One region of the Streptomyces sp. DSM 41931 genome, then DNA from elsewhere that is predicted to be linked to it. Evidence: predicted binding sites of a transcription regulator. Region 1 holds the regulator's gene; each other region holds the start of a gene.

Region 1 (10,314 bases):
CACGTCAACCTCGACCTGATCTACGGCACGCCGGGGGAGTCGGACGACGACTGGCGGGCGTCCCTGGAGGCGGCGGTCGGTGCGGGGCCCGACCATGTGAGCGCGTACGCGCTGATCGTCGAGGAGGGCACGCAGCTGGCCCGGCGGATCCGGCGGGGGGAGGTGCCGATGACGGACGACGACGTCCACGCGGACCGGTACCTGATCGCCGAGGAGATGCTGACGGGGGCGGGTTTCGACTGGTACGAGGTGTCGAACTGGGCCACGTCGGAGGCCGGCCGCTGCCTGCACAACGAGCTGTACTGGCGCGGTGCCGACTGGTGGGGCGCGGGGCCCGGGGCGCACTCGCACGTGGGCGGGGTGCGGTGGTGGAACGTCAAGCATCCGGGCGCGTATGCGGCGGCGCTGGCGGAGGGGCGGTCGCCGGGGGCGGGACGGGAGGTGCTGTCCTCGGAGGACCGGCGGGTCGAGCGGATCCTGCTGGAGCTTCGGCTTCGGGACGGGGTGCCGCTGGATCTCCTCCGGGAGGAGGGGCGGGCGGCTGCCGACCGTGCGCTGTCGGACGGCTTGCTCCGTCCCGAGCCCTTCGAGAGGGGCCACGCGGCCCTCACCCTGCGGGGACGCCTTCTGGCTGACGCCGTGGTCCGCGATCTGGTCGACTGACCAGAGGTTTTTCGCCCCCGCCGCCCCTTCCCGTCCCGACCCTGGGGGCTGCGCCCCCAGACCCCCCTCGTCGGCCCTGGCGGGCCTCGTCCTCAAACGCCGGACGGGCTACTTGTAGCCCCTCCGGCGTTTGAGGAGCGGGGTCCGGGGCGGAGCCCCGGGGTCGGGCGAGAACCGGTTGTCACGACGGCGCCGTGACGAAGTCGATCAGTTCTTCCACCCGCCCCAGAAGCTGGGGCTCGAGATCCTTGTAGGAGTGCACGGAGTCCAGGATCCGCTTCCACGCCTCACCGGTGTGGGCGACCCGCCACCCCAGCGCCCGGCACACCCCCGTCTTCCAGTCCACCCCCCGCGGCACCCGCGGCCACGCCTCGATGCCGACCGACGCCGGCTTCACGGCCTCCCAGATGTCGATGTACGGGTGCCCGACCACCAGCGCGTGCTCGCTCGTCACCCCCTGCGCGATCCGCCACTCCTTGGTGCCCGGCACCAGGTGGTCCACCAGCACCCCCAGCCGCGCGTCGGGCCCGGGCGCGAAGGACTCCACGATCGACGGGAGGTCGTCCACGCCCTCCAGGTACTCCACGACCACGCCCTCGATCCGCAGGTCGTCGCCCCACACCTTCTCGACCAGCTCGGCGTCGTGCCGGCCCTCGACGTAGATGCGCCCCGCGCGGGCGACGCGCGCCCGTGCGCCGGGGACGGCCACCGAGCCGGACGCCGTGCGGGTGGGGCGGGCCGGGCCGGCGGAGGGGCGGACCAGCGTGACCACGCGGCCCTCCAGCAGGAACCCGCGCGGCTCCAGCGGGAACACCCGGTGCTTGCCGAAGCGGTCCTCCAGGGTCACCGTGCCGGCCTCGCAGCGGATCACGGCGCCGCAGAACCCGGTGCCGGGCTCCTCCACCACGAGGCCCGGCTCGGCCGGCACCTCGGGGACGGACTGCGGCTTCTTCCACGGAGGGGTCAGATCGGCGGAGTACTGGCGCATTCTGCCGACGATACGAGGAACACCGGGGCGATGATCACTCCGACACGCCGAACCGGGCCGCCAGCGCGTCCCGTTGGGCCCGTACGAACGCCGCGTCGACCACCGCGCCGTGACCGGGGACGTACACCGCGTCCTCGCCGCCCAGCCGCAGCAGCCGGTCCAGCGCGGCGGGCCAGCGGGACGGCACGGCGTCCGGGCCCGCCTGCGGCTCGTCCGACTCCTCGACCAGGTCGCCGCAGAACACCACCTCCGGGTCGCCGGGCACCAGCACCGCCAGGTCGTACGCCGTGTGACCGGGGCCGACGTTCGCCAGCAGCACCTGACGGCCGCCGCCCAGGTCCAGCGTCCACTCGCCGGACACCGCGTGCCGGGGCGGGACCAGCGCGGCCACCGCCTCGTCCGCCGCCGCCGGGTCGAGACCCCAGCGCACCGCGTCCGCGCGCAGCTCCTCCCGCCCCCGCCCGGCGAGCGCCACGTCCAGGCCGACCGCGCCGTACACCTCCGCGTCCGCGAACGCCGGCGCCCCGAGGATGTGGTCGAAGTGGGGATGGGTGAGCGCGAGATGCGTCACACGGCGGCCGGTCAGCTCCCGCGCCTGTGTCCGCAGTCGCGCGCCCTCGGCGAGACGGGAGCCCGCGTCGACGGCCAGGACGCCGTCACCGCCCACCACGAGCCCCGCCGTGCAGTCCCACCCCGGCAGCCGGCGCCGCCCGACCCCCGGCGCCAGTTGCTCCCATCCCGACTCTTCCCAAGTCACGGTCATGACCGGGACGCTAGCGGGGACGGCGGCACCCGGCACCGCGGCACGGACCGGCCTTGCCGACGCCGTACCCCCCGGCCGTACACTGGGCCGGGGAAGTCTGGCACTCGCGTGCGAAGAGTGCCAGGGTCGTTACCGGGCGGAAGCCAGCTGGAGGTGTGCGCGATGCTCAGTGAACGCAGGCTCCAGGTGTTGCGCGCGATCGTCCAGGACTACGTGGGCACCGAGGAGCCCGTCGGGTCGAAGGCGCTCACCGAACGGCACAACCTCGGCGTCTCCCCGGCCACCGTGCGCAACGACATGGCGGCCCTGGAGGAGGAGGGCTTCATCGCCCAGCCGCACACCAGCGCGGGGCGCATCCCCACCGACAAGGGCTACCGGCTGTTCGTCGACAAGCTGGCCGGCGTCAAGCCGATGAGCCCGCCCGAGCGGCGGGCCATCCAGAACTTCCTCGAGGGCGCCGTCGACCTCGACGACGTCGTGGCCCGCACGGTGCGGCTGCTCGCCCAGCTCACCCGGCAGGTCGCCGTGGTGCAGTACCCCTCGCTGACCCGTTCGACGGTGCGGCACGTGGAGCTGCTCTCCCTCGCCCCGGCGCGGCTGATGCTGGTGCTGATCACCGACACCGGCCGGGTCGAGCAGCGCATGGTCGACTGCCCGGCGCCGTTCGGCGAGGCGTCCCTGGCCGATCTGCGGGCGCGGCTCAACAGCCGGGTCGCGGGCCGCCGGTTCGCCGATGTGCCGAGTCTGGTGGAGGACCTCCCGGAGGCGTTCGAGGCCGAGGACCGCGGTACGGTCTCCACGGTGCTCTCCACTCTCCTGGAGACGCTCGTCGAGGAGAACGAGGAGCGGCTGATGATCGGCGGTACCGCCAACCTCACCCGCTTCGGCCACGACTTCCCCCTCACGATCCGGCCCGTCCTGGAGGCGCTCGAGGAGCAGGTCGTGCTCCTCAAGCTGCTCGGCGAGGCGAAGGATCCGGGTGTGACCGTGCGGATCGGTCACGAGAACGCCCACGAAGGACTCAACTCCACGTCCGTCGTGTCGGTCGGCTACGGTTCGGGCGGCGAGGCTGTCGCCAAGCTCGGCGTGGTCGGACCGACCCGCATGGACTACCCCGGAACGATGGGAGCGGTACGCGCAGTGGCACGGTACGTCGGACAGATCCTGGCGGAGTCATAGGTGGCCACGGACTACTACGCCGTACTCGGCGTACGCCGCGACGCGTCGCAGGAAGAGATCAAGAAGGCCTTCCGGCGGCTCGCCCGCGAGCTGCATCCGGACGTCAACCCGGATCCGAAGACCCAGGAGCGGTTCAAGGAGATCAACGCCGCCTACGAGGTGCTGTCGGACCCGCAGAAGAAGCAGGTCTACGACCTCGGCGGGGACCCGCTCTCGCAGTCCGGCGGCGCCGGCGGCGCGGGCGGCTTCGGGGCCGGGGGCTTCGGCAACTTCTCCGACATCATGGACGCGTTCTTCGGCACGGCGTCGCAGCGCGGACCGCGCTCGCGCACCCGCCGCGGCCAGGACGCCATGATCCGGATCGAGGTGGAGCTGGACGAGGCCGCCTTCGGCACGACCAAGGACATCCAGGTCGACACGGCGGTCGTCTGCACCACGTGCAGCGGCGAGGGCGCCGCGCCCGGCACCAGCGCGCAGACCTGCGACATGTGCCGCGGCCGCGGTGAGGTCTCGCAGGTCACCCGGTCCTTCCTGGGCCAGGTCATGACCTCGCGCCCCTGCCCGCAGTGCCAGGGCTTCGGCACGGTCGTGCCCACGCCCTGCCCGGAGTGCGCGGGCGACGGCCGGGTCCGCTCCCGCCGCACGCTCACGGTCAAGATCCCGGCCGGTGTCGACAACGGCACGCGGATCCAGCTCGCGGGCGAGGGCGAGGTCGGTCCCGGCGGCGGTCCCGCCGGCGACCTGTACGTGGAGATCCACGAGCTGCCGCACGCGCAGTTCCAGCGGCGCGGCGACGACCTGCACTGCACGGTCACGCTGCCGATGACCGCGGCGTCGCTCGGCACCAAGGTGCCGCTGGAGACGCTGGACGGCCTGGAGGAGGTCGACATCCGGCCCGGCACCCAGTCCGGCCAGTCGATCCCGCTGCACGGCCGGGGCGTCACCCACCTGCGCGGCGGCGGCCGGGGCGACCTCATCGTCCACGTCGAGGTGCAGACCCCGACCAAGCTGGACCCGGAGCAGGAGCGCCTGCTCCGCGAGCTGGCCAAGCTGCGCGGCGAGGAACGGCCCACGGGGCAGTTCCAGCCCGGTCAGCAAGGGCTGTTCTCGCGGTTGAAGGACGCCTTCAACGGGCGTTGACCCCGCTCTTCGCGGAGGGCCGCCGGCGTGGTCGGCGGCCCGGTGAAAAGTGGCTTATGCCAAGGGGAAGGGTCAATTCGGAGTTGGTCGGGGGACGTGACAACATGCGGTCATGTCCTCCGTACTGACCGATCTCTTCCCGCACCCGATCGTGCAGGCGCCCATGGCGGGCGGCGTATCGGTGCCGCAGCTCGCCGCCGCCGTGTCCGACGCGGGCGGGCTCGGTTTCCTGGCCGCCGGGTACAAGACCGCGGACGGGATGTACCAGGAGATCAAGCAGCTGCGGGGACTCACCTCCCGCCCCTTCGGCGTCAACCTCTTCCTGCCCCAGCCGGAGACGGCCGACCCGGCCGCCGTCGACGTCTACGCCCACCAGCTGGCCGGCGAGGCCTCCTGGTACGAGACCGAGCTGGGCGACCCCGAGAGCGGCCGCGACGACGGCTACGACGCCAAGCTCGCCGTGCTGCTCGACAACCCCGTGCCGGTCGTGTCGTTCCACTTCGGCGTGCCGGCCCGCGAGGTGATCGACTCGCTGCACCGCGTCGGCACCCTCACCTTCGTCACCGCCACGACCGCCGAGGAGGCCCGCGCCGTGGAACGGGCCGGCGCCGACGTGGTGATCGCCCAGGGCGTCGAGGCCGGAGGCCACCAGGGCACCCACCGCGACCGCCCGGAGACGGACGGCAGCGGCATCGGACTGCTGTCCCTGGTCGCCCAGGTCCGCGAGTCCGTCGGCATCCCCGTCGTCGCCGCCGGCGGCATCATGCGCGGCGGCCAGATCGCCGCCGTGTGCGCCGCCGGCGCGAGCGCGGCCCAGCTCGGCACCGCCTTCGTCGCCGCCCATGAGTCCGGCGCGCACGCCCTGCACAAGCAGGCCCTCACCAACCCCCTCTACGCCCGCACCGAGCTGACCCGCGCCTTCACCGGCCGCCCGGCGCGCGCCCTGGTCAACCGCTTCCTGCGCGAGCACGGCCCGTACGCCCCCGCCGCCTACCCGGAGGTCCACCATCTGACGGCGCCGCTGCGCAAGGCCGCCGCCCAGGCCGGGGACGCGCAAGGGCTCGCGCTGTGGGCCGGGCAGGGCCACCGGATGGCCCGCGAACTGCCCGCAGGACAGCTGGTGGAGGTCCTGGTCGCCGAACTGGCCGCCGCCCGGACAGCGTTGTCGGCGGGAGGCGCCCGATGACCGCCCCTGTCTTCGTCGTCGACGACTTCGACACCCACGGCACCGGCCGCTACGTCCTCGAAGGACCCGAGGGCCGGCACGCCGTCGCCGTGAAACGGCTGCGGACCGGCGAGGAGATCGTCCTCACCGACGGCGCGGGCCGCTGGGCCGCCGGAGAGGTGGACGGCACCGAGGGCAAGGACCGGCTGGTCGTCCGGCTCGGCGAGGTCGTCGAGGAGCCCGTGGAGACGCCCCGGCTGACCGTCGTGCAGGCGCTGCCCAAGGGCGACCGGGGCGAGCTGGCCGTGGAGACCATGACCGAGGTCGGCGTCGACGCCATCGTGCCGTGGTCCGCCTCGCGCTGCATCACGCAGTGGAAGGGCGAGCGGGGCGCCAAGTCCCTCGCCAAGTGGCGGGCCACCGCCCGGGAGGCGGGCAAGCAGTCGCGCCGGGTGCGGTTCCCGGAGGTGGCGGACGCGGCGACGAGCAAGGGGGTTGCGTCACTTCTCGCCGAAGCGGACTTCGCGGCGGTGCTGCACGAGAGCGGGACGGAACCGCTGGCGACGGTCCCGTTGCCCGCCTCCGGTGACATCGTGCTGGTCGTCGGACCTGAAGGCGGGGTATCCCCCGAGGAGTTGGCGCTGTTCGAGAGTGCCGGGGCGCGGGCGTACCGCCTGGGGAAGAGCGTGCTTCGTACGTCCACGGCGGGAACCGCTGCCGCGGCGCTGCTGCTCGGCCGTACCGGACGCTGGTCCTGAGGCCACGGGGCTCCGCCCCGAACCCCGCTCCTCACACGCCGGAGGGGCTGGAAGGCGCACGGTGGCCCAATGCGCCCTACCGCCGCGCGAGCGGCAATGGCACGCTTCCGTGCATGGGGGCGATGACAAGGTTCCCGCGGGGAACACGAGGACGGCGGCTCGCACTTGCCGCCGGGTTCGCCGTGGCCGCCGTCACGGGTGTCACGGCCTGCGAGGGCGGCAGCCTCAGCTCCGCGGCCGTGGCGATCACCACCGACGGGACCGTGACCAAGGAGCTCAACCGCCAGAAGGACAAGGTCCGCTGGCTCACCTGCAACGCTTCTTTCGGCGACCGGGACAAGTCCGCGTCACCGGCCTCGAGGGAGACCGCCGCATCGGTCGACTGCGAGGGCGAGACCGAGGGCGGCAAGGAGATCACCGTCACCGGCCGGATCACCCACGCCGTCAACAACGCCTGCGTGCGCGGGGACATCACCGCGAAGGTGGACGGCCGGCAGGTGTTCCACGTCGAGGGACTCGGCGACTGCGACTCCAAGAGCCCGCCCCGCGTGGGCGATCCCACGCAGCGCGGCCCGCGGCCCACCGTCACCGTGACCGTCACCACGACCGTGTGGTGCGACCAGTACCCGTCCTGTCGCCCCGTCGAGGGCAAGTGATCGGAACCTCTGGCCGGACCGCACGCGCCCCCATAGGGTGATCGGGTGACACAGCCTGCATCGGTCGCATCCAGCGCATACCTCCGTTTCCCGCACCTGCACGGCGAGTTGGTCGCCTTCACCGCCGAGGACGACGTGTGGCTCGCCCCGCTCGACGGCGGCCGCGCCTGGCGGGTCAGCGCGGACAACGTGCCGGTGAACCATCCACGGATCTCCCCGGACGGCACCACCGTCGCGTGGACCTCCACCCGTGACGGCGCACCCGAGGTGCACGTCGCCCCGGTCGACGGCGGCCCCGCCCGGCGGCTCACCCACTGGGGCAGCACGAGGACCCAGGTCCGCGGCTGGACCGCGGACGGCCGGGTCCTCGCGCTGAGCACGTACGGCCAGGCCAGTCTGCGCCGCACCTGGGCGCGCGCCGTGCCGCTCGACGGCGGCCCCGCCGAGACGCTGCCGTACGGGCCGGTCGGCGACGTCGCCGCGGGCCCGCACACGGTGCTGCTGTCCGCGACGATGGGCCGCGAGGCCGCCGCTTGGAAGCGGTACCGGGGCGGCACCGCGGGCAAGCTGTGGATCGACCGCGAGGGCGACGGCGAGTTCGTCCGGCTGCACGAGGACCTCGACGGGAACATCGAGTACCCCCTGTGGGTGGGGGAGAGGATCGCGTTCCTCTCCGACCACGAGGGCACGGGCGCGCTGTACTCCTCCCTCGCCGACGGCTCCGACCTGCGCCGCCACACCCCGTTGGACGGCTACTACGCCCGTCACGCGGCCACCGACGGCACCCGGGTCGTCCACTCCAGCGCGGGCGAGCTGTGGATCCTCGACGACCTCGACGGGGCCGAGCCGCGCCGCCTCGGCGTCCGGCTCGGCGGGCAGCGCGTCGACCTCCAGCCGTTCCCGGTGAACGCGGCCCGCTGGTTCGGCTCCGCGTCCCCCGACCACACCGCGCGCGGCAGCGCCGTCTGCGTGCGCGGCACCGTCCACTGGGTCACCCACCGCTCCGGCCCCGCCCGCGCGCTCGCCGCCACCCCGGGCGTCCGCGCCCGGCGCCCGCGCACCTTCCGCGCGGACGGCGAGGAATGGGTGGTGTGGGTGACGGACGCCGAGGGCGACGACGCCCTGGAGTTCGCCCCCGCCACCGGACCGGCCCCCGGCGCCACCCCGCGCCGTCTGGCCGCCGGGCAGCTCGGCCGGGTCGTGGAGCTGGCGATGGCGCCCGACGGCAGCCGCGCCGCGATCGCCTCGCACGACGGCCGCGTCCTGCTCGTCGAGCGGGAGACCGGCGAGGTCCGCGAGGTCGACCGCAGCGAGGACGGCGACGTCTCCGGGCTGGTCTTCTCGCCCGACTCCGCCTGGCTGGCCTGGTCCCACCCGGGCCCGCGCCCGCTCAGCCAGATCAAGCTCGCCCACACCACCGACCTGTCGGTCACCGAGGCGACCCCGCTGCGCTTCCAGGACTACGCGCCCGCCTTCACCCTCGACGGCAAACACCTCGCGTTCCTGTCCACCCGCTCCTTCGACCCGGTCTACGACGAGCACGTCTTCGACCTGGCCTTCGTCGAGGGCGTACGGCCGTACCTGATCACGCTCGCGGCGGCCACCCCGTCGCCGTTCGGGCCGCAGCGGCACGGCCGGCCCTTCGAGACCCCCGACCGGGACGAGACCCCCGACAGCGAGGGCACCCCCACCACCCGCATCGACCTCGACGGGCTCGCCGACCGCATCGTGCCGTTCCCGGTCGAGGCCGCCCGCTACAGCAACCTGCGCGCCGCCAAGGACGGCGTGCTGTGGCTGCGCCACCCGGTGCGCGGCGTGCTCGGCGCCTCCCGGGCCACACCCGACGACCCGGACCCCAAGACCGACCTGGAGCGCTACGACCTCGCCCAGCAGCGGATCGAGCACCTCGCCGTGGACGCCGACCACTTCGAGGTCAGCGGCGACGGCAAGCGGGTGCTGCTGTGGACCGACGGGCGGCTCAAGGTCGTGCCCAGCGACCGGCGCGCCTCCTCCGACGACGACAGCGACAGCAACATCACCGTCGACCTCGCGCGGGTGCGGCAGTTCGTCGACCCGGCCGCCGAGTGGCGGCAGATGTTCGACGAGAACGGCCGCATCATGCGGGACAACTTCTGGCGTCCCGACATGAGCGGCGTCGACTGGGACGGGATCCTGGACCGCTACCGGCCCGTGCTGGACCGGCTGGCCACCCACGACGACCTGGTGGACCTGCTGTGGGAGGTGCACGGCGAACTCGGCACCTCGCACGCCTACGTCACCCCACGCGGCGGCTTCGGCGGCGGCGCCCGGCAGGGACTCCTCGGCGCGGACATCTCCCGGCACGAGGACGGCAGCTGGCGGGTGGACCGCATCCTGCCCGCCGAGACCTCCGACCCGGAGGCCCGCTCCCCGCTCGCCGCGCCCGGCGTCGCGATCCGGCCCGGCGACGCGATCGTCGCCGTCGCCGGACAGCCCGTCGACCCGGTCACCGGCCCCGCGCCGCTGCTGGTGGGGACGGCGGGCAAGCCCGTCGAGCTGACCGTGTCACCGGCCGGCGGCGGCGAGCCGCGGCACGCCGTGGTCGTCCCGCTCGCCGACGAGGAGCCGCTGCGCTACCACGCCTGGGTCGCCGACCGGCGGGCGTACGTGCTGGAGAAGTCCGGCGGCCGGCTCGGCTACATCCACGTCCCCGACATGCAGGCGCCCGGCTGGGCGCAGATCCACCGCGACCTGCGGGTGGAGGTGCTGCGCGAGGGACTGGTCGTGGACGTGCGGGAGAACCGCGGCGGCCACACCTCGCAGCTCGTGGTGGAGAAGCTGGCCCGGCGCATCGTCGGCTGGGACCTGCCGCGCGGGATGCGCGCCGAGAGCTACCCGCGCGACGCGCCCCGGGGGCCCGTCGTCGCCGTCGCCAACGAGTTCTCCGGCTCCGACGGCGACATCGTCAACGCGGCGATCAAGGCGCTCGGCATCGGCCCCGTCGTCGGCACCCGCACCTGGGG
Region 2 (10,314 bases), 2.0 Mb from region 1:
ATGTAGGCGATGGTCGGGTCGATCAGGCCGCCGTCGAGGGGCTCGGCGACCTCGGCCACCAGGTGGGAGCGGATGACGGCGCCGTCGGGCTCGTACAGGTAGCGTCCGACGGGACGGACCGCGGGGTCGGGGAGGCCGCGGGAGACCAGGGTGCGCGGGCCAGGGAGCAGGGTCGCGCGGATCGTGCCAGGGGCCGTGCCGAACCACAGGACCGCCTCCTTCACGTCCCCGCCGTCGGAGATCCACTCCGCCTCGGCCTCGGTCGGAACCGCCTCGTGCGGGATGCCGGGGGCGACCTTCAGGGCGGCGGCCCGGGGCGCCTTCAGCGCCGCCCGTACCGCCCAGGACAGGGGAGGCGAGTACGCCTCCGGGTCGAAGATCCGTCCGCGCTTCGACGAGCGCCGGGCCGGGTCCACGAAGACCGCGTCGTAGGCGGACGTGTCGACCTCCGTCACATCCGCCTCGCGCACCTCGATGAGGCCGGCGAGGCCGAGCGCGTCCGCGTTGGCACGGGCGGCCGCGGCCGTCTGCGGGTCCCGGTCCACCGCGAGGACCCGGATCCCGGCCCGCGCCAGCGCGATCGCGTCCCCGCCGATCCCGCAGCACAGGTCGGCGACCGACCGTACGCCCGCCGCCCGCAGCCGCTCCGCCCGGTACGCGGCGACGCCGCGCCGGGTGGACTGCTCCACCCCGTTCGGCGTGAAGAACATCCGCGCCGCGTCCTCCGCCCCGAACTTCGCCACGGCCCGCTGCCGCAGCCGCGCCTGGCCGAGCGCGGCCGAGACCAGCTCGGCCGGGTGGTCGCGGCGCAGCCGGGTCGCGACGGCGAGTTCGTGCGCCGGGTCGGTGTCGCGCACCTCGTCGAGGAGGGCGCGGCCTTCGGGGGTGAGGAGCGGGGCGAGGTCGTTCACCGGGTCATTGTGGGCCAGTCGGTGGACCGTGCGCCTCCGGCCGCGGTGTCGGGTCGGCCGCGGGCCGGGCGGCTGCGAGGATCCGGCACCATGCGAGTAGTAGGACAAAACGATAAGAAGCGGATGCGGTGGCTGGGGACGAGAACCGGTCTCGCCGCGCTCGCGCTCGCCGCCCTCGCCTCGGGCTGCGGCAAGGACAGCGACACGGTCGAACCGGCCGGCGGCCAGCCCCTCGAGGCGCCCCCGGCCCGCGCCCTCGACTCCTACGCCGACAAGCTGCGCGCCGCGCACGCCGCACGCGCCGCCGCGGCCAGACGCTGGGGCCTGAAGAAGGTCCCGCTGACCGCGCCGCCGCCCCCGGCGGACAAGCCGCGCATCACCACCCGCGACGGCTTCGAGGTCGACGGCCACGAACGGCTGGACCTCCCGCCGGTCTTCACCACCGTCCCGGTGAAGGAGAAGGTCGTCTTCCTCACCATCGACGACGGCGCCGAGAAGGACCCGAAGTTCCTGCGGATGATGTCCGAACTGAAGGTGCCGTACAGCGCCTTCCTCAGCGACTACCTCGTCGAGGCGGACTACGGCTACTTCGAGGACATGCAGAAACGGGGCGTGGCCCTGCACAACCACACCCTCCGCCACCCCTACCTGCCGGCCCTCTCGTACGCCGGGCAGAAGCGCGAGATCTGCGGCATGCAGCACGTCCTCGAGAAGCGCTACGGCACCCGCCCGGTCCTCTTCCGCCCGCCCTACGGCAACTACGACAAGGCGACCCTGCGCGCCGCCAAGAGCTGCGGCATCACCCACGTCCCGCTGTGGAACGAGGAGGTCTTCGCCGACCGCTGGGAGTACCGCGAGTGGGACCGGAAGATCCGCCCCGGCGACATCGTGCTGTCCCACTTCCGGGGCCGCGAGGACTGGGACGGCACCATGCGGGACATGATCCGCCGCTTCCTCGACAAGGTGACGGCCGAGGGGTACGCCGTGGCCAGGCTGGAGGACTACCTGTGAGGCGGCGGCGCGGGACCCCGGGGCCCCTCCCGGCGGCCCTCGCCCTGCTGCTCGCCGCGACCGCCGGATGCGCGGCCCCGTCCGGCGCGGGGCACGTGTCCTCCCGCGCCGGCGGGACGGCCACCGCCGTCGCCCCGGCGCCGCCCCCGCCGGTCGTCGGCCACGTCGTCACCGACGACCCCGTCGTCTTCCTCACCTACGACGACGGCGCCGAACGCGACCCCCGCTTCATCGACCTGGTGCGCGAGCGCAGGCTGCCGGTCAGCATGTTCCTCACCGACAGCGTGATGGGCCCCGGCTACGGCCACTTCGCCCGTCTGCGCGCGGTCGGCGCCAACCTCCAGAACCACACCCTCGACCACCCGGCCCTGCCCGGCCTGCCCCTCGCCGCCCAGCGCGCCCAGATCTGCGGCCAGCAGCGCAAGCTCGCCGCCCGCTTCGGCGTCCGCCCCCGCCTCTTCCGCCCGCCGTACGGCAGGTACGACACCACCACGCTGCGCGCCGCCGCCGAGTGCGGCATCGCCGCGGTGGTCCTGTGGCGCGTGACGCTGGAACCCGACGGCCACCTCACCTACGCCCACGGCCCCCACCGCCTGCGCCCGGGCGACATCGTCTCCGTACCGTCGGGGGAGGCGCCGCCCCTGACCCTGGCGGAACGCACGACACGGCTCCTCGCGGAACTGGACGAGCGGGGCTTGAAGGTGGGCAGGCTGGAGGACCACGTAGGAGTGACACCCAGCCCGTCCGGCGCTTGAGGACGAGGCCCGAAGGGTCGACGAGGGGTCCGGGGGCGCAGCCCCCGGGCGGTCGGAGCAACACCGGCCACTGCGCAACCGCGCCCCGAAGAACGCCCCCGCACCCCGACGCGCCGCACGGCAATTGGCACTCCGCTTGACCGAGTGCTAATCGCGGTCATAGTCTCGGGTCTGGCACTCCCCCCTGGAGAGTGCCAAAACGCGACGGGCAGGTCCGGCACCCGCGACGACGGATCGACCTGGTCGCCACCTCAGACAGTTAACCCCGTGAGATCTCCGAAGGGGGAGGTCGGATCGTGACGACCGCCAGCTCCAAGGTTGCCATCAAGCCGCTCGAGGACCGCATCGTGGTCCAGCCGCTCGACGCCGAGCAGACCACGGCTTCGGGCCTGGTCATTCCGGACACCGCGAAGGAGAAGCCCCAGGAGGGCGTCGTCCTGGCCATCGGTCCGGGCCGCTTCGAGGACGGCAAGCGCGTCGAGCTCGACGTGAAGGTCGGCGACGTCGTTCTGTACAGCAAGTACGGCGGCACCGAGGTCAAGTACAACGGCGAGGAGTACCTCGTCCTCTCGGCTCGCGACGTCCTCGCGATCGTCGAGAAGTAAGGGGACCCCGGGGCCCGCCCCGGAGAACCCGACCTCGTAGCAAGTACTTCTGCTCGAACACTGCGCCCCTGGCCCCAGCATCCGACAAGGAGCCGGGCGGCCCAGGGGCGCAGTGATTTCATCTAGATTTCCGAGAGGGCTCCCGCTGCCATGGCGAAGATCCTGAAGTTCGACGAGGACGCCCGTCGCGCCCTCGAGCGCGGCGTCAACAAGCTTGCCGACACGGTCAAGGTGACGATCGGCCCCAAGGGCCGCAACGTCGTCATCGACAAGAAGTTCGGCGCCCCCACCATCACCAACGACGGTGTCACGATCGCCCGCGAGGTGGAGATCGAGGACCCCTACGAGAACCTCGGCGCGCAGCTGGTGAAGGAGGTGGCGACCAAGACCAACGACATCGCGGGTGACGGCACCACCACCGCCACCGTGCTGGCCCAGGCGCTGGTCCGCGAGGGCCTGAAGAACGTCGCCGCCGGCGCCTCCCCGGCCGCCCTGAAGAAGGGCATCGACGCCGCGGTCGCCGCCGTCTCCGAGGACCTCCTCGCCACCGCGCGCCCGATCGACGAGAAGTCCGACATCGCCGCCGTCGCCGCGCTGTCCGCCCAGGACCAGCAGGTCGGCGAGCTCATCGCCGAGGCGATGGACAAGGTCGGCAAGGACGGTGTCATCACCGTCGAGGAGTCCAACACCTTCGGTCTGGAGCTGGACTTCACCGAGGGCATGGCCTTCGACAAGGGCTACCTGTCGCCGTACTTCGTGACGGACCAGGAGCGCATGGAGGCCGTCCTCGACGACCCGCAGATCCTGATCACGCAGGGCAAGATCTCCGCCATCGCGGACCTGCTGCCGCTGCTGGAGAAGGTCATCCAGGCCAACGCCTCCAAGCCGCTGCTGATCATCGCCGAGGACGTCGAGGGCGAGGCCCTGTCGACCCTGGTGGTCAACAAGATCCGCGGCACCTTCAACGCCGTCGCCGTCAAGGCGCCCGGCTTCGGTGACCGCCGCAAGGCGATGCTGCAGGACATGGCCGTCCTCACCGGCGCCACGGTCGTCTCCGAGGAGGTCGGCCTCAAGCTCGACCAGGTCGGCCTGGACGTGCTGGGCTCCGCCCGCCGCGTCACCGTCACCAAGGACGACACCACGATCGTCGACGGCGCCGGCAAGAAGGAGGACGTGGAGGCCCGCGTCGGCCAGATCAAGGCCGAGATCGAGACCACGGACTCCGACTGGGACCGCGAGAAGCTCCAGGAGCGCCTCGCGAAGCTGGCCGGCGGCGTGTGCGTGATCAAGGTCGGCGCCGCCACCGAGGTGGAGCTGAAGGAGAAGAAGCACCGTCTGGAGGACGCCATCTCCGCGACCCGCGCCGCGGTCGAGGAGGGCATCGTCTCCGGCGGCGGCTCCGCGCTGGTCCACGCCGTCAAGGTCCTCGAGGGCAACCTCGACAAGACCGGCGACGAGGCCACCGGTGTCTCCGTGGTCCGCAAGGCCGCCGTCGAGCCGCTGCGCTGGATCGCCGAGAACGCCGGCCTCGAGGGCTACGTCATCGTCTCCAAGGTCTCCGAGCTGGAGAAGGGCAACGGTTACAACGCCGCCACCGGCGAGTACGGCGACCTGATCAAGGCCGGCGTCATCGACCCGGTCAAGGTCACCCGCTCCGCCCTGGAGAATGCCGCCTCCATCGCCTCCCTCCTGCTGACGACCGAGACCCTGGTCGTCGAGAAGAAGGAAGAGGAAGAGCCGGCCGCCGGCGGTGGCCACGGCCACGGGCACGCCCACTGACGACGCTCAGACCGCGCTGACGGTCACGAGGCCGCACTGACGGCCACGAGACCGCCGGACACCGAGTGAGGGCCCGGCTCCCCGTCCACCCGACGGGGAGCCGGGCCTTCGCCGTGCGGGGCTTCGCCGTGTCCGCCCGTGCTGGAACCGGACCACGCCCGTCCGGAGTCTGTGCTCATGGCGGCCGGAACGACGAGGGGACGGCGATGGACCAGGTGCTCTACGGGGAACGCTCCCGCAATCCGCTCGCGCGGACCGTGCACCTCAGCGAGGTCGGACTGCGCAGAGGCGGCCGGACGACCCCGCTGGAGGAGCTGAACCTCGGCGCCATGGCCGAAGCGTTCCTGCGGGGCGCCTGGCTCGGCGGCGGGGGCGCCGAACGGCCCCTGGCCTCGCTCCCCGAGGGCGCCGGCCTCGTGCCGGTCACCCGGGCGACCGGCACCTGCCGGCCCGTGAAGGCACGTCAGGCCGCCGCCTTCGCCCGCGCGCTGGGCGAGCTCGCGGTGCGCCGGTGCGGCGGGCCCGGGCAGGTGGCCGCCCTCTCGGCGCGGGCGCGGGAGGAAGGCGTACCGCTGTGGATCGCCCGGCGCCACGCGCCCGGTCCGGCCGGTCCGGTCACGGTCGCCGTGGACCGCCGCCAGGTGCGCGTGGACGTCTGGGGCCCCCACGCACACGCCGTACGCCTGCGGGCACCGCACGGCTTCCTCGGCAACGACAGCGTCGGGGGCACGGGGCTGGTGCTGACCGTGGGGGGCGCCGTGGCCCAGCTCGTGCTGCGCAAGAAGTTCCGCAGGTCCAGGAGCACGGTGGAGATCGGGCTCCCCGGCCGGCAGTGGACCCTGCGCCGCGTGAACGCGGTCGCCTCCCGGCTGTTCCGCGGCGGTAGACCGGTCGCCCTGCTGGTCCGCCCGCCGCGCGGCGCCGCCCCCGCCCCCGGCACCCCGCTGCTGCCGCTCGCCGAGGTCCGGCACGAGAGCCCCGACCCGCTGGACGCCGTGATGGCCCACGCGGTCGCGGTGTCCTTCGGCCTCGGCGACGCGACGGGCCTGGCGAGGTTCCGCACCACGCACCCCCGCCGCGACGCCGATGACGACGGCTGGGACCAGCCCTGGTTCACCAACCTCGGCCGCGGCCGCGACGACAACGAACCCGGCGGCGGCGACGGCTGGGGCAGCGACGGCGGCGACGCGGGTGACGGAGGCGGCGGAGGCGGGGACGGGGGAGGCAGTGACGGGGGAGGGGGCGACGGAGGCGGTGGCGGCGGGGGTGAATAGGCTCCCGACTCCGAATCCGCATCCGATATCCGAGTCCGAGTCCGGGGTCATCCACTTCGGTCGGCTGGGGCATCATGTCCGGACCGGCGGTCCAAGGAAGGAGGGCTGAAGGTGTCGTTCCTGAAGTTCGCCAGTGACGAGGTTTTGGAGATGGCCGACACGCTGGAGACCAGCGGCGGTCAGATGAAGTCGGCGTCCAAGGAACTCAAGCACGCCGACGCCCGGCAGATCGGTCACAGCGGCCTGGAGTCGGCCTGCGACGACTTCGCCGACTCCTGGGACTACGGCTTCGGGGAGCTGTCGAAGCTGACCAAGGGCGTGTCGAAGTTCGCGCGGAAGGCGTCCGACGAGTTCACCGGGCTCGACCGGAAGCTGGCGGAGGAGCTGCGCGAGAAGCGCGCCGAGGGAAAGAAGTAGCCGCGCGTCACCCGAGGTCCAAGCCCTCCCGAGCCGGCGCGTCGAAGGTGAAGGTGCGCCCGATCCGCGCCAGCCGTGCGCTGTAGGAGTCGAGCAGGAACACCGACGGCGTGGAGATCGTCACGTACACGCAGTAGTCGCGCGGGGCGGGGACGACCAGTTGCAGCGTCGCCATGGGCAGCCGCGGGCGTACGGTCTGCCCGGGGGCGAGGTCGGCGGCGATGTCGCCGAGGCCGGACTCGGCGACCACGCGGGCCGGCAGGGTGACCATCCGCAGGGACGTCGACATCACCGCCGGGCCGCACGGCAGCTTGGCCGCGAGCACCATGTCCTGCCGGCCCTGCACGCCCTTGCCCAGCGGGAAGTCCAGCTCGCGCAGGTCGCTCCCCCGGGAGAAGAACCTGCGCTCCTTGGCCCGGTAGATCCCCTCGGCGGTCAACAGCCGGTCGCGGTGTCCGCTCGGCCGCACGGTCACCGCCAGCAGCCCCATCGACAGACGCTCCTCGCCCCCGACGTCCTCGGTGCCCAGGCACAGTGCGGTCATGTCGACCGTTTCCTCGCCGCCCCGGGACAGCCCCGGCAGGGCGGCGCGCAGCTGCTGCGCGACTGCGGCCAGGTGCGTCTCGTCGGCGTCGGGGACCAGCCGGATCAGCGACTCGTACCAGCCGTCGACGGCGCCGGGGTCGGGCAGCCGGACGAACTCGTCGGGGACCGTGCAGCGGAACGCGTACGGCACCGGCCGTCCGTCCGCCGCCTCGACGGGGCCGCGGGTCATGCGGCGGTCCCGAGACCGGACGGGTCGAGGTGCCGGGTGAAGCTGTCCCCGGCGGAGGTGAGCGTGGCGGCCGGGTCGAACCGGGTGCCCAGCGGTCCTGGTGCGAGGGTGGTGGGGTCGTCGTCCGGCGGCTCGTAGGCGGCGAATCCGGCGATCGGGCCGGCGACGGGGATGTCCGAGACGTTCCAGTCGCCGTCCGTCCAGCGGCCGTCGTTGGTGTTCGATCCGGCGGCGAAGCCGACCCCGGTGACGGTGCCGGTGATGTCGAGGGCCGTCCCGGTGGCGACATGTACCCAGCCGCGGCCGGCCATGGCGAGCCCGCGCATCGAGTTGGCCATGCCGCTGGGTATCTTCGCGAGGTTGCCCCAGCCGCCCGGCCCGATCCTGCCGAGCGTCGCCATGAAGCCCTCGGCCGCCCGCAGCGACCGGCCGGACTGCACCAGCAGCCGTCCGCCCTGGGCGAGTTTGGCGCCCGCCAGGCCCACCCCGCCCGCGACCACGCCGAGCGCGTCCCAGGCGAGGGTCTCCCAGGTCACGCCCTCGGCGCCGCCGATCATGGCGGCGCTGTGCGCGGCCAGCGCGCCGAGGCCCACGAGGAAGCCGATGAGCCCGAGCGCGCCCACGCCGGTGCCGAGCATCAGCGCGACCAGGCACACCACACCGATGACCATGGCGATGTCGGCGAGGAGGTCACCGACGAGTTTCCAGAAATCGGGGTCGGTGATGGTGTCCCACGCGTCGGAGAGGAACTCGGTGAGGCCGTCGACGAGGTCGTCGAACCAGCCGGGCTCCGGCGGGGCGTCGTCCGCGGCGTCCCTGAGGACCTGGGCGGTGGTGTCCGCCGCGGCGACGTACTCGAGATGCAGGGTGCGGGCACGGCCCCGTACCGCCTCCAGCTCGCCGTTGGCCGTGTCGTAGGCCCGCCGCTTGTTCTTCGCGGTCTTCTCGTGCTCGTCCTTCTCGTCGTCCGACATCGAGGAGGTGTCGTCCGGCAGGCCGTCGAGGGCGCCCTTGGCGGTCCGGACCTTCTTCTCCGCGGCGACGGCCTCCTCCTCCAGGGCGCGGGCCCGCGCCTGGAACCGGTCGAGGCTGGTTTCCCAGGCGGCGAGGGCACGGTGGGCGGAGCCGAGGGAGTCGAGCGCGCGCTTGAGGTAGGGCGGGATCCTGTCGACGGACTTGAGGAACGTGTCGGCGGCCTGACCGGCCCAGATGCCGTCGGACGTGCCGATCCTGCCGAGCTGCGTCTGCGCCGTGCCGCTCTCCCGGTCGACCCGGCCGATGGCCTTCACCATCAGACGGACGGTCTCCAGGTCTCCCGGTGCGGGATCGAAACCGAGAGCGGGGTACTTCGACGAGCCCACTGGATGTCCCCCCTCGAGTCGTGTGATGTGCGCGGGACCGGTCCCGCGCTGGGGAACCGGTCCGTTCGGGTGATAGGAAGCTATCCACGTGACGAACGTCCGCGCCACCGCCGCCGTCACATCGTCACGCGATCATGACGTCGTACCGGCGCGGCACGGCGGGCGGGACCGACCAGGAGGCGAGATGCTGCTGCAGGCGCAGCTCAAGGCGCTGCTGCGGGAGGGCGCGCGCGGCGCCGAGCGGTACGACGTCCGCCACACACAGCGGTCGTGGCGGCAGTTCGCGGCGTTCGCGTACGTCGTCGAGCAGTACGGCTACCGGTACGACGGGCTGTCCCCGCTCTCGCCCAAGGGCAGCCCGAACCCTTACTTCGCGTTCCGAAGGATGCCGGACGCGGCGGAACGGGCAACGCGGGCTGCCGCGCTGCACCCGGACGCCTTGAACGGCGGTCCGCTGCCGGGCATGCGTCCCGGCGCGCGCCGCCTGGAACCGCTGCCGGAGGTGCGGCGCGAGGTGGACCTCCTCCACGCCCGCATCATGGTCGACTACAGCCGCACGCACCGGCGCCGCGGACTGGCCATGCTGCTGCTCCTCCCGCTGGTCATGCTCATCCCGCTCTCCCAGGCGGACTTCTCCCGGGGAGCGGTGCTGATCTGCGCCGGCATCTGGCTCCTGTTCGCCGTCCTGTGGGCTCTGGGCCTGCTGATCGCCCGGCGCCGGCGCCGCAGGTACGGGCGCGTCCTCCAGGAGGCGGGCATCACCTGGCCGCCGGCGTGAGCCCAGGCCGCCTCAGCTCGCCCAGACCTCCGCGTCCTCGGCCGGGACGGTGGTGGCCAGGCCCAGTTCCTTGCGGGCGGGAACCGTCCTGCCCGGGTCGATGAGGGTGAACGCCTGGTCGTAGGCGAGGTAGAAGGTGTCGGCGTCGGGGGCGTTCGCGGCCTTCTCCCACTGGTCCGCCGCCTTGGCGAGCGTCGCCCGGAGCTTGCCGACCTCGGCGCCCTCGATGCCGTCCAGTTCCTCGACGTGCGTGCCGAGAGCCGCCGCGACGGCCTTGGCCTGCGCCTGGTAGTCCTTCAGGGCGGCCTCGACGTCGTCCGTCACGGGCTGGTGGACCCACAGGGCCTCGTAGACGGCGTTCGACCCCTTCAGGAACGTGAGCTGGCCGGGCTCGAAGGACTTCGCGGTGTCCAGCGATCCCTTGAAGGTGCCCTTCTCCACGGTGTACGTGCAGGTCACGGCGCGGTCGCCGGTCGTCCAGCTCTCCTTGGTCGGGGTGTAGTGCGAGAGCCCGACGCCCGCGGGGAGCGCCCAGGTGTCCGGCGCGCGCTTCTGCGCCTCGGCGGGGCAGCGCTCGTCGGCGATCGCGGCGACCTTCTCGTCACCGGGGTGCCGGGGGCCGCCCTCGATGGCGAACTCACCGACGAC
Region 3 (10,314 bases), 880 kb from region 1:
GCGCCCGCCGAGGGCACCCGCGTGGGCGCGGGGATCGGGGTCAAGCAGTACGAGGAGGGCGCGTTCGTCCCCGAGTGGGGCATGTACGTGCTGGTCCGCCGGGAGGACGACCGCGCGGTGGGCGCGATGGGCTTCCACGGCCCGCCCGGCGCCGACGGCCGGGTGGAGATCGGCTACGACCTCGTCGTGGAGGCCCGCGGGAACGGCTACGCGACCGAGGCGCTGCGCACCCTGTCGGCGTGGGCGCTCGGCCAGGACGCCGTGCACACCGTGGTGGCCGTCGTCGAGGAGACGAACGTGCCGTCGCAGAAGGTCGTGACCCGCGCCGGTTTCACCGAGGTGTCCCGGCAGGAGGGCCACATCACCTACGAGCTGCGCGCCTGACCTACACCTGACGGCCGGTCCGGCCGGCCCCCTTGCGCCGCCGCAGCCCCGCCGCGTGCAGCAGCCGCACCACCTCGCGGCTGCTGACCTCGACCGCGCCCGCGCGCACCGCGTCCGCGTACCGGTGCGCCGGGATGTCGTAGTGGTCGCGTTCGAAGGCGCGGCGGGGCACGCCCAGGCCGGCGGCGAAGAGATGCAGCTCGGCGTAGGAGACGTCGCTCACCAGGTGGGACCACAGGCGGCCGTGACCCGGCCAGGTGGGCGGGTCGATGTACACGGTCACGCCGGGGGGTCCGCTTCGCCCAGTGCGCCGACCGCCGCGACCTTCACGCCCGCCTTGTGGCACACCCAGTGCGGGTCGGGGCCCAGCTCCGGTTCGACCTCCAGCGCGTGCGGGTCGCCGCTGCCGCACACCGGGCACAGCGGCCAGCGTCCGTAGCGCTCCAGCAGGGCGTCCTGCACGTCCTGCGCGACCAGACCGGCCAGGAAGCCGGCGCCCTCCGGCCACTGCTCGACCCACCAGCGGCGGTGCGTGACGGAGTCCTCCACGAGGGACACCACGTCCGCCTCGGCGACCCCGCGCGTGACGAGGTCGGCCAGCACGAGGGCGCGCGCCGCGTGCAACGCTTGTTCCAGGGGCGGAGGGGGGCCGGGTTCGCGCTGGGGGTCCATGTCCCCATTGTGCGCACTCTTGACCAGGAGCCCGGGACGAAAATATCTTTCATTTCGTGACCCATGACGTGAAGGAAATTTTCGGGAGCGGCGGCGCCTCACCCGCTCCGCCCGCGCCCGCCGCCCTCGCGGCCAAGGTGCGCACGCTGGCCCCGTCGATGACGCGCTCCATGCAGCGCGTCGCCGAGGCCGTCGCCGCCGACCCGGCCGGCTGCGCGGCGCTCACGGTCACCGGCCTCGCCGAGCTGACCGGCACCAGCGAGGCCACCGTCGTCCGCACGGCCCGCCTGCTCGGCTACCCGGGCTACCGCGACCTGCGGCTCGCCCTGGCCGGCCTGGCCGCGCAGCAGCAGTCCGGGCGCGCCCCCGCGATCACCACCGACATCGCCGTGGACGACCCCATCGCCGACGTCGTCGCCAAGCTCGCCTACGACGAGCAGCAGACCCTCGCCGACACCGCCGCCGGGCTGGACACCGTCCAGCTCGCCGCCGCCGTGACCGCCCTCGCGGGCGCCCGCCGCACCGATGTGTACGGCGTCGGCGCGTCGGGGCTGGTCGCCCAGGATCTCACCCAGAAGCTGCTGCGCATAGGCTTGATGGCGCACGCCCACAGCGACCCGCACCTCGCCGTGACCAACGCCGTGCAGCTGCGCTCCGGGGACGTGGCGATCGCCATCACCCACTCCGGCACCACCGGCGACGTCATCGAGCCGCTCCGGGTGGCCTTCGAGCACGGCGCCACGACGGTCGCGGTCACCGGCCGCCCCGACAGCCCCGTCACGCAGTACGCCGACCACGTCCTGACCACCTCCACGGCCCGCGAGAGCGAGCTGCGCCCGGCCGCGATGTCCTCCCGTACGGGTCAACTGCTGGTCGTGGACTGCCTGTTCGTGGGGGTCGCGCAGCGCACCTACGACGCCGCCGCGCCCGCCCTCTCGGCGTCGTACGAGGCGCTGGCGCACCGGCACCGGGCGACCCGCAAGGGCCCGTAAGGGGGCCCTCCCGCGCCCTGGTCGCATGCGCGCCCCCGCCGTACCCCCCTCCGAGCCGCCGGCCCCGACCGAAAGAACACCGCCCATGACCTCCGCCTCCCGCGACCGCGATCTGCGCTCCCAGCTCGAGACCCTGACCACCGAGGCGTTCCGGCCGGAACTGGCGGACGTCGACCGGCTGCCGACGGCGGAGATCGCGCGGCTGATGAACGCCGAGGACGCCACGGTCGCGGGCGCCGTGGCCGAGCAGGTGCCGGCGATCGCCGCCGCGGTCGACGCCGTGGCGGAGCGGATGGCGCGCGGCGGGCGGCTGGTCTACGCGGGCGCGGGCACGGCGGGGCGGCTGGGCGTGCTGGACGCCTCCGAGTGCCCGCCCACCTTCAACACCGACCCGGCGCGGGTCGTCGGCCTGATCGCCGGCGGCCCGGACGCCATGGTCACCTCGGTCGAGGGCGCCGAGGACTCCCCCGAGCTCGCCGAGGCCGACCTGGAGGCGCTGGGCCTCACCCCCGACGACACGGTGGTCGGCGTCTCCGCCTCCGGCCGCACCCCGTACGCAATCGGCGCGGTCACGTACGCCCGGAAGCACGGGGCGCTCACCGTGGGACTGTCGTGCAACCGGGGCAGCGCGCTGGCGGCGGCGGCCGAGCACGGCATCGAGGTGGTCGTGGGCCCGGAGTTCCTCACCGGCTCCACCCGCCTCAAGGCCGGCACGGCGCAGAAGCTCGTGCTGAACATGCTGTCGACGATCACGATGATCCGGCTGGGCAAGACGTACGGGAACCTGATGGTCGACGTGCGCGCCTCCAACGAGAAGCTGCGCGCCCGCTCCCGCCGGATCGTCGCCCAGGTGACGGGCGCCGGCGACGACGCCGTGGAGCGCGCCCTGGCCGCCACGGACGGCGAGGTCAAGCACGCGATCCTGGTGCTGCTGGCCGGGGTGGACGGGCCGACGGCGGCCCGCTTGCTGGACGAGGCCGACGGGCATCTGCGGGCGGCGCTGGCGGCCGCGGGGAGCTGACCGTCCGGGCTGGGATACTGGAGCGGTCCCCCACCCGGAGAATCCACCATGAACCACGCACAGCTCACCGCCCTCGGCCGGGCGCTGCGTGTGCTCGGTGAGCACGGCGAGGCGCTCTCCGCCGACACCCCGGACGCCCGTCTGCACGAGGTGCGCAACGACCTGCGGCGGGCGCTGGACCTGCTGGAGGACACCGTGACCACGGCGCCGCCCAGCACCCGCTGCGCCGAGCATCCCACCGGACCGGTCGACGAGAGCGCCCCGGACCTGTGCCTGCTCTGCGAGACCCGGCGCCGCGCCGCCCGCCGCGCCGAGTTCAACGGCCCGGCCCCGCAGGCCCGCCCCGCCGGTCCCGCCCCCTCCCGCTACGGGGTGCGCGGCGACCGCCCGCAGCCGCAGCAGCGCTGGCTGCCGGAGATGTGGAACGGCCAGGCGTGGCAGCTGTGCGGCACCCCGCGCCGCGACCGCCGCGAGGCGGAACTGTTCGTCAAGGCCCAGCTGCGCTCCCCCCGTCCGGCGATGGCCTACCGCGTCGTCCACGAGTTCACCGACTACGAGGTCCTGCGGGTGTGGGGCACCCCGGTCCGCGTGGACATCGAACCCATGGGCAACCTCTGAGACCCGCGAGCCTCCCGGCGGAAAGGCGCGGCGTCCCCGCCGGAGGGGCGCCGCGCCAGGCCCCGGACCGGGCCGGACTCAGCTCAGCGACGTCAGCGACGCCGCGTCGTACGACGTGAGGTCGCCGAAGCGGCCGGCCAGGACCTTGGCCGCCCACTCCGGGTCCTGGAGGACCGCGCGGCCCACCGCGACCATGTCGAACTCGTCGCGCTCCAGGCGGTCCAGGAGGTCGTCGATGCCCCGCAGCGCGGCGCCCTCGCCCAGGAAGGCGCGGCCGAACTCGCCGTCCAGGCCGACCGAACCGACGGTGATCGCGGGGCGGCCGGTCAGCTTGCGGGCCCAGCCGGCCAGGTTGAGGTCGGAGCCGTCGAACTCGGGGAGCCAGTAGCGGCGCGTGGACGCGTGGAAGGCGTCGACGCCGGCCGTGGCGAGCGGGGTGAGGATCGCCTCCAGCTCCTGCGGGGTCTCGGCGAGCCGGGCGTCGTAGTGGTCGGCCTTCCACTGCGAGAAGCGGAACACGACCGGGAAGCCGGGCGACACGGCCGCGCGCACGGCCTGCACGATCTCCACGGCGAACCGGGTGCGGGCGACCGGGTCGCCGCCGTAGGCGTCGGTGCGGCGGTTGGTGCCCGCCCACAGGAACTGGTCGATGAGGTAGCCGTGGGCGCCGTGCAGTTCCACGCCGTCGAAGCCGATGCGCTCGGCGTCGGCCGCCCCCTTCGCGAACGCAGCCACGACGTCGTCGATGTCGGCCTGCGTCATGGCCCTGCCGCCCTCGGCGCCGTCCAGGCGCAGCCCCGACGGTCCGACCGCCGGCGCCTCCGGGAAGGGCGGCTTCCCCTGCTCGCGGACCATGCCGACGTGCCACAGCTGCGGCACGATGCGGCCCCCGGCGGCGTGCACCGCCTCCGCGACCTTCGCCCAGCCGGCCAGTTGCTCCTCCCCGTGGAACCGCGGGACGCGGTCGCTGATGCCGGCGGACGGGTGGTCGACGTACGTGCCCTCGGTGACGATCAGCCCGACCCCGGCGGCGGCCCGGCGGGCGTAGTACGACGCGACGTCCTCCCCCGGCACCCCGCCCGGCGAGAACTGGCGGGTCATGGGCGCCATGACGATGCGGTTGGGCACGGTCAGCCCGTTGAGGGCGACCGGCCGGGCCAGGATCTCGGCGGCACGTCCGGTGGTCGCGGAGGCGGCGACGGTCATGAGGAGGACTCCTTGCGGATACTCGACGGTATGTGTACGTGCATACAACGCACCCTTCGTCGAACCCGCGTGAGGCGGTGAGCATTCCCGCCTCCCGCCCGTCCGCGTCCGTGACACCGGTCACCCCCTGCGGCGCCCGGACACGCCGGAGGGCGGCACCCCCTGTGCGGGGAGTGCCGCCCTCCGGACCTCGGACGGGTCCGAACCTGACGGATCAGGCTCAGAAGTCCATGTCACCGCCCGGCATGCCGCCGCCGGCCGGGGCCGCGGCCTTCTCCGGCTTGTCGGCGATGACGGCCTCGGTGGTGAGGAACAGCGCGGCGATCGACGCGGCGTTCTGCAGCGCGGAGCGCGTCACCTTGGCCGGGTCGATGATGCCTTCGGCGATCATGTCGACGTACTCGCCGGTCGCGGCGTTCAGGCCGTGGCCGACCGTGAGGTTGCGGACCTTCTCCACGACGACGCCGCCCTCGAGACCACCGTTGACGGCGATCTGCTTCAGCGGGGCCTCCAGGGCGAGCTTCACGGCGTTGGCGCCGGTCGCCTCGTCACCCTCGAGCTCCAGCTTCTCGAACACCTGGGAGGCCTGCAGCAGGGCCACGCCACCACCGGCGACGATGCCCTCCTCGACGGCCGCCTTGGCGTTGCGCACGGCGTCCTCGATGCGGTGCTTGCGCTCCTTGAGCTCCACCTCGGTGGCGGCGCCGGCCTTGATGACCGCGACACCGCCGGCGAGCTTCGCCAGGCGCTCCTGCAGCTTCTCGCGGTCGTAGTCCGAGTCGCTGTTCTCGATCTCGGCGCGGATCTGGTTCACCCGGCCCTGGACCTGGTCGGCGGAGCCGGCGCCGTCCACGATGGTGGTCTCGTCCTTGGTGATGACCACCTTGCGGGCCTTGCCCAGCAGGTCGAGGGTGGCGTTCTCCAGCTTGAGGCCGACCTCCTCGGAGATGACCTCGCCGCCCGTGAGGATGGCGATGTCGCCGAGCATGGCCTTGCGGCGGTCGCCGAAGCCCGGGGCCTTGACGGCGACGGACTTGAAGGTGCCGCGGATCTTGTTGACGACCAGGGTCGACAGGGCCTCGCCCTCGACGTCCTCGGCGATGATCAGCAGCGGCTTGCCCGACTGCATGACCTTCTCCAGGAGCGGGAGCAGGTCCTTGACGTTGGAGATCTTGGAGTTCGCGATCAGGATGTACGGGTCGTCGAGGACGGCCTCCATACGCTCCATGTCGGTGGCGAAGTACGCCGAGATGTAGCCCTTGTCGAAGCGCATACCCTCGGTGAGCTCCAGCTCCAGACCGAAGGTCTGGGACTCCTCGACGGTGATGACGCCTTCCTTGCCGACCTTGTCCATGGCCTCGGCGATGAGCTCGCCGATCTGGGTGTCGGCGGCGGAGATGGAGGCCGTGGAGGCGATCTGCTCCTTGGTCTCCACGTCCTTCGCCTGCTCCAGGAGGGCGGCGGAGACGGCCTCGACGGCCTTCTCGATACCGCGCTTCAGGGCCATCGGGTTGGCGCCGGCGGCGACGTTGCGCAGGCCCTCCTTGACCAGGGCCTGGGCGAGAACGGTCGCCGTGGTCGTACCGTCACCGGCGACGTCGTCCGTCTTCTTGGCGACTTCCTTGACCAGCTCGGCGCCGATCTTCTCGTACGGGTCCTCGAGCTCGATCTCCTTGGCGATGGAGACACCATCGTTGGTGATCGTGGGGGCGCCCCACTTCTTCTCGAGGACGACGTTGCGGCCCTTGGGGCCGAGCGTCACCTTCACGGCGTCCGCGAGCTGGTTCATGCCGCGCTCGAGGCCGCGCCGCGCCTCCTCGTCGAACGCGATGATCTTGGCCATGTGAAGTGGTCCCTCCAGGACTGGGGGTGATTCCTTCGGACCGCGCCCGCGCCCGCGACGGACGGCTCGCCTGCCGTGTGGTTCCTTGCCCCACCCGACCTGGCGGGCCTCACCGACCCGGTCCTTCGTTGTCACTCTCACCTTCAGAGTGCTAACGCCAATGATTAGCACTCGACCCCCGAGAGTGCAAGGCGCGCTCGCGGAGGGACTCCACCGAAGGCGGGCGCGCAGCAGCCTTTCGGCCCAGGCGCCCCAAGGGCTCGGGGCCGCTCTCAGCCGCGCGCGAACACGGCGCGCGCGGCGCACGCGCCTGTCACGCCTCTGGCGGGCTTCGAGCGCCGCCCCAGCGCGCGGCCCCGGCGTTCCGGGCATGACGAAGGGCCCGCACCCCGGAAGGTGCGGGCCCTGTCGCCGGCAGAAGATGTCGCGTGCTGCTGGTAGCGCGTTCAGGCGGTGACGCGAACCATGTCGGCCTGCGGGCCCTTCTGACCCTGCGAGATCTCGAACTCGACCCGCTGGCCCTCTTCAAGGGTGCGGTAGCCGTCCATCTGGATCGCGCTGTAGTGGACGAAAACATCCGCACCACCGTCGACCGCGATGAAGCCGTACCCCTTCTCCGCGTTGAACCACTTGACGGTGCCCTGAGCCATGCCTAACTCCCCTATTACTGGCCCTTGCACAGATCCACACTTCGCGGACCCGGGTCAGACCTCACCCCCCAACGGTTGGGGGCGTGCGCCGGAACGCGTCGACCGCGGCTGAATGTATCTGTCCAACTGCCGTCTGCAACAGGTCAATCGGACGAGAAATCTGGACGCCGCCGGTCCGGAATGTGGCAAGAATTCGCCAGAATTCAGGGCAAGTCGGGCCGGGCAAAGGAGACAAAAGCCGCGAAAGGAGCCCGCACTTTGGCTACATCCAGTCGGGTCTGCGGCAGGAATTCAGGGTTCTCGATCAACGGATCGGGAGCGCGTTCCCCAACTCTACCGCGCTCAATCCCATGGAATTGCCCCCTCCGCTTCTCTCACGGAGGGGGCAATGGCATAAACGCTCGGTAACGGTCATTACCGAAGGTAATGATCAGCCTCCGGCGACCGCCGGGATGATCGACACGCCGGCGCCCTCGGGGGTGGCCGTCTCCAGACCCTGCTCGAAGCGCACGTCGTCGTCGTTGACGTAGACGTTGACGAAGCGGCGCAGCTTGCCCTGGTCGTCCAGGACGCGGGCGGCGATGCCGGTGTGGTTCTTCTCCAGGTCCTGGATGACCTCGCCGAGGGTGGCGCCCTCGGCGAGGACCTCGGCCTTGCCGCCGGTGTAGGTGCGCAGGATGGTGGGGATGCGGACGGTGACGCTCACTTGAAACCTCCGGTCAGGATGAATAGCCAGGGGGCGCGGGGCTGTGGTCGGTGTGCGGCCGGCGCTAGACGAGCCCGGCCTCACGGAACGACTCCAGGCTGGGCCGGATGGTCGCCGTGAGCCCGGTCCCCGCCACCGCGTCCAGCGTCTTGAGCCCGTCCCCGGTGTTCAGCACGACCGTGGTGAGGGACGGATCGAGGACGCCGTCCTCGATCAGCTTCTTCGTCACGCCGACCGTGACACCGCCCGCGGTCTCCGCGAAGATCCCCTCGGTGCGCGCCAGCAGCTTGATCGCGTCGACCACCTGCGCGTCGGTGACGTCCTCCACCGCGCCGCCGGTGCGCCGGGCGATGTCCAGCACGTAGGGGCCGTCCGCCGGGTTGCCGATGGCCAGCGACTTGGCGATGGTGTCCGGCTTCTGCGGGCGGACCACGTCGTGCCCGGCCTTGAAGGCGGTGGACACCGGCGAGCACCCCTCGGCCTGGGCGCCGAAGATCTTGTACGGCCGGTCCTCGACGAGCCCGAGCCTGATCAGCTCCTGCAGCCCCTTGTCGATCTTCGTGAGCTGCGAGCCGGAGGCGATCGGGACGACCAGCTGGTCGGGCAGGCGCCAGCCGAGCTGCTCGCAGATCTCGTACGCGAGGGTCTTGGAGCCCTCGGCGTAGTACGGCCGCAGGTTGACGTTGACGAAGCCCCAGCCCTCGCCGGCCGGGTCGCCGATCAGCTCGGAGCAGAAGCGGTTCACGTCGTCGTAGTTGCCCTCGATGCCGACGAGCTCGCCGCCGTAGACGGCGGCCATGACGATCTTGCCCTGCTCCAGGTCGTGCGGGATGAACACGCAGGAGCGGAGGCCGGCCCGGGCCGCGGCGGCGCCGACCGCGCCGGCCAGGTTGCCGGTGGAGGAGCAGGAGAGCGTGGTGAAGCCGAAGGCGCGCGCGGCCTCCAGGGCCTGGGCGACGACCCGGTCCTTGAAGGAGTGCGTGGGGTTGCCGGAGTCGTCCTTGACGTAGAGGCCGCCGGTGACGCCCAGTTCGCGGGCGAGGTTGTCGGCCTGGACGAGCTTGGTCCAGCCCGGGTTCAGGTTGGGCTTGGTCGCCACGTCCGCGGGGACGGGCAGCAGCGGCGCGTAACGCCAGATGTTCGCGGGACCCGCCTCGATGCGCTTGCGGAGCTCTTCGGTGTCGTGACCGGAGAAGTCGTAGGCGATCTCCAGCGGGCCGAAACACTCCTCGCAGGCGAAGACCGGGCCGAGGGGCACACGGTGGCCGCACTCGCGGCAGGACAGCGCGGCGGCGGGACCCAGGTCGACGGAGTTCGCGGTGTCGGTGGTGCTTGCAACAGTCTGCACAGCCATGGAGGCGAGGCCCTTTCTCCTCATCTTCCTCACGACGCACTTCGCCGTGAGACGGATTTGGCACCTTCCCTAGCCGGGAGCCTCGCCACGTCCGCGTGACAGGAACCGACTGGAGGGTTGCCGGGGCTTCATCGGGCCGTGTCCCTCTGCCCCTCTGGATGAGCGGTGTTCAGTTGTGCGCCGCGCGACCCCGAGATGCAGGGCCCGTCGGCGTTGTTCAAGACTGTAACCGAAGGCCCGGACGGCGGAGAGCGCCGTCCGAACCCCGAGATGGATCACCGGCCAGTGAGGAGCCCGGACCGTGCTGGAAGAAGTCGAGCGCTGGCTGATCGAGCGCTCCTGGTCGGTGGCCGACCGTCCCCTGCACCGGATCCTGGCGGCGAAACGGGCCTCGGGGCAGACGGTGAGCGTGGTGCTGCCCGCGCTCGACGAGGAGGCCACCGTCGGGGAGATCGTCTCCGTCATCCGGCACGACCTGGTGCTCCAGGTGCCGCTGGTCGACGAGGTGGTGGTGATCGACTCGGGCTCCACGGACCGCACCTCCGAGGTGGCCGCGGCGGCGGGCGCGACCGTGGTGCACCGGGACGCGATCCTGCCCCGCATACCGGCCGTGCCCGGCAAGGGCGAGGTGCTGTGGCGGTCGCTGCTGGTCACCCGCGGCGACATCGTGTGCTTCGTCGACGCCGATCTGAGGGACTTCTCCTCCGACTTCGTCACCGGCATCGTCGGCCCGCTGCTCACCGAGCCCGGCCTCCAGCTCGTCAAGGCCATGTACGACCGGCCGATGACCCTGGCCGACGGGAGCACCACCGGCGCGGGGGCCGGGCAGGGCGGCCGGGTCACGGAGCTGATGGCCCGCCCGCTGCTC

What was found. Region 1 encodes HrcA, which represses chaperone genes, less so after heat shock. Its sites were predicted from a motif close to TTNGCACTCNGNNNNNCNGAGTGCNAA; they were not measured.
Region 2: a site for HrcA is predicted at 2,802-2,828, ahead of groES (co-chaperone GroES). Genes of this name have one in related genera too.
Region 3: a site for HrcA is predicted at 6,901-6,927, ahead of groL (chaperonin GroEL). Genes of this name have one in related genera too.

What each region holds. Positions count from the first base shown of each region.
Region 1 covers NZ_CP189902.1:2,225,177-2,235,490, reverse strand. The annotation lists gene hemW (radical SAM family heme chaperone HemW) at 1-663, shown strand, start outside; gene ACP7TJ_RS10460 (DUF3097 domain-containing protein) at 845-1,651, opposite strand; gene ACP7TJ_RS10455 (MBL fold metallo-hydrolase) at 1,686-2,414, opposite strand; gene hrcA (heat-inducible transcriptional repressor HrcA) at 2,577-3,593, shown strand; gene dnaJ (molecular chaperone DnaJ) at 3,594-4,733, shown strand; gene ACP7TJ_RS10440 (nitronate monooxygenase) at 4,846-5,919, shown strand; gene ACP7TJ_RS10435 (16S rRNA (uracil(1498)-N(3))-methyltransferase) at 5,916-6,656, shown strand; gene ACP7TJ_RS10430 (hypothetical protein) at 6,779-7,312, shown strand; gene ACP7TJ_RS10425 (S41 family peptidase) at 7,421-10,314, shown strand, end outside.
Region 2 covers NZ_CP189902.1:4,237,757-4,248,070, forward strand. The annotation lists gene ACP7TJ_RS19870 (THUMP-like domain-containing protein) at 1-911, opposite strand, end outside; gene ACP7TJ_RS19875 (polysaccharide deacetylase family protein) at 1,035-1,922, shown strand; gene ACP7TJ_RS19880 (polysaccharide deacetylase family protein) at 1,919-2,677, shown strand; gene groES (co-chaperone GroES) at 2,974-3,282, shown strand; gene groL (chaperonin GroEL) at 3,433-5,061, shown strand; gene ACP7TJ_RS19895 (hypothetical protein) at 5,268-6,335, shown strand; gene ACP7TJ_RS19900 (hypothetical protein) at 6,447-6,752, shown strand; gene ACP7TJ_RS19905 (hypothetical protein) at 6,760-7,527, opposite strand; gene ACP7TJ_RS19910 (putative T7SS-secreted protein) at 7,524-8,819, opposite strand; gene ACP7TJ_RS19915 (hypothetical protein) at 9,073-9,666, shown strand; gene ACP7TJ_RS19920 (septum formation family protein) at 9,679-10,314, opposite strand, start outside.
Region 3 covers NZ_CP189902.1:3,109,630-3,119,943, forward strand. The annotation lists gene ACP7TJ_RS14310 (GNAT family N-acetyltransferase) at 1-384, shown strand, start outside; gene ACP7TJ_RS14315 (DUF4031 domain-containing protein) at 386-667, opposite strand; gene ACP7TJ_RS14320 (hypothetical protein) at 664-1,056, opposite strand; gene ACP7TJ_RS14325 (MurR/RpiR family transcriptional regulator) at 1,113-2,048, shown strand; gene murQ (N-acetylmuramic acid 6-phosphate etherase) at 2,134-3,069, shown strand; gene ACP7TJ_RS14335 (hypothetical protein) at 3,118-3,687, shown strand; gene ACP7TJ_RS14340 (NADH:flavin oxidoreductase) at 3,766-4,893, opposite strand; gene groL (chaperonin GroEL) at 5,114-6,736, opposite strand; gene ACP7TJ_RS14350 (cold-shock protein) at 7,183-7,386, opposite strand; gene ACP7TJ_RS14355 (ubiquitin-like small modifier protein 1) at 7,817-8,092, opposite strand; gene thrC (threonine synthase) at 8,157-9,446, opposite strand; SAM riboswitch class I at 9,464-9,611, opposite strand; gene ACP7TJ_RS14365 (glucosyl-3-phosphoglycerate synthase) at 9,748-10,314, shown strand, end outside.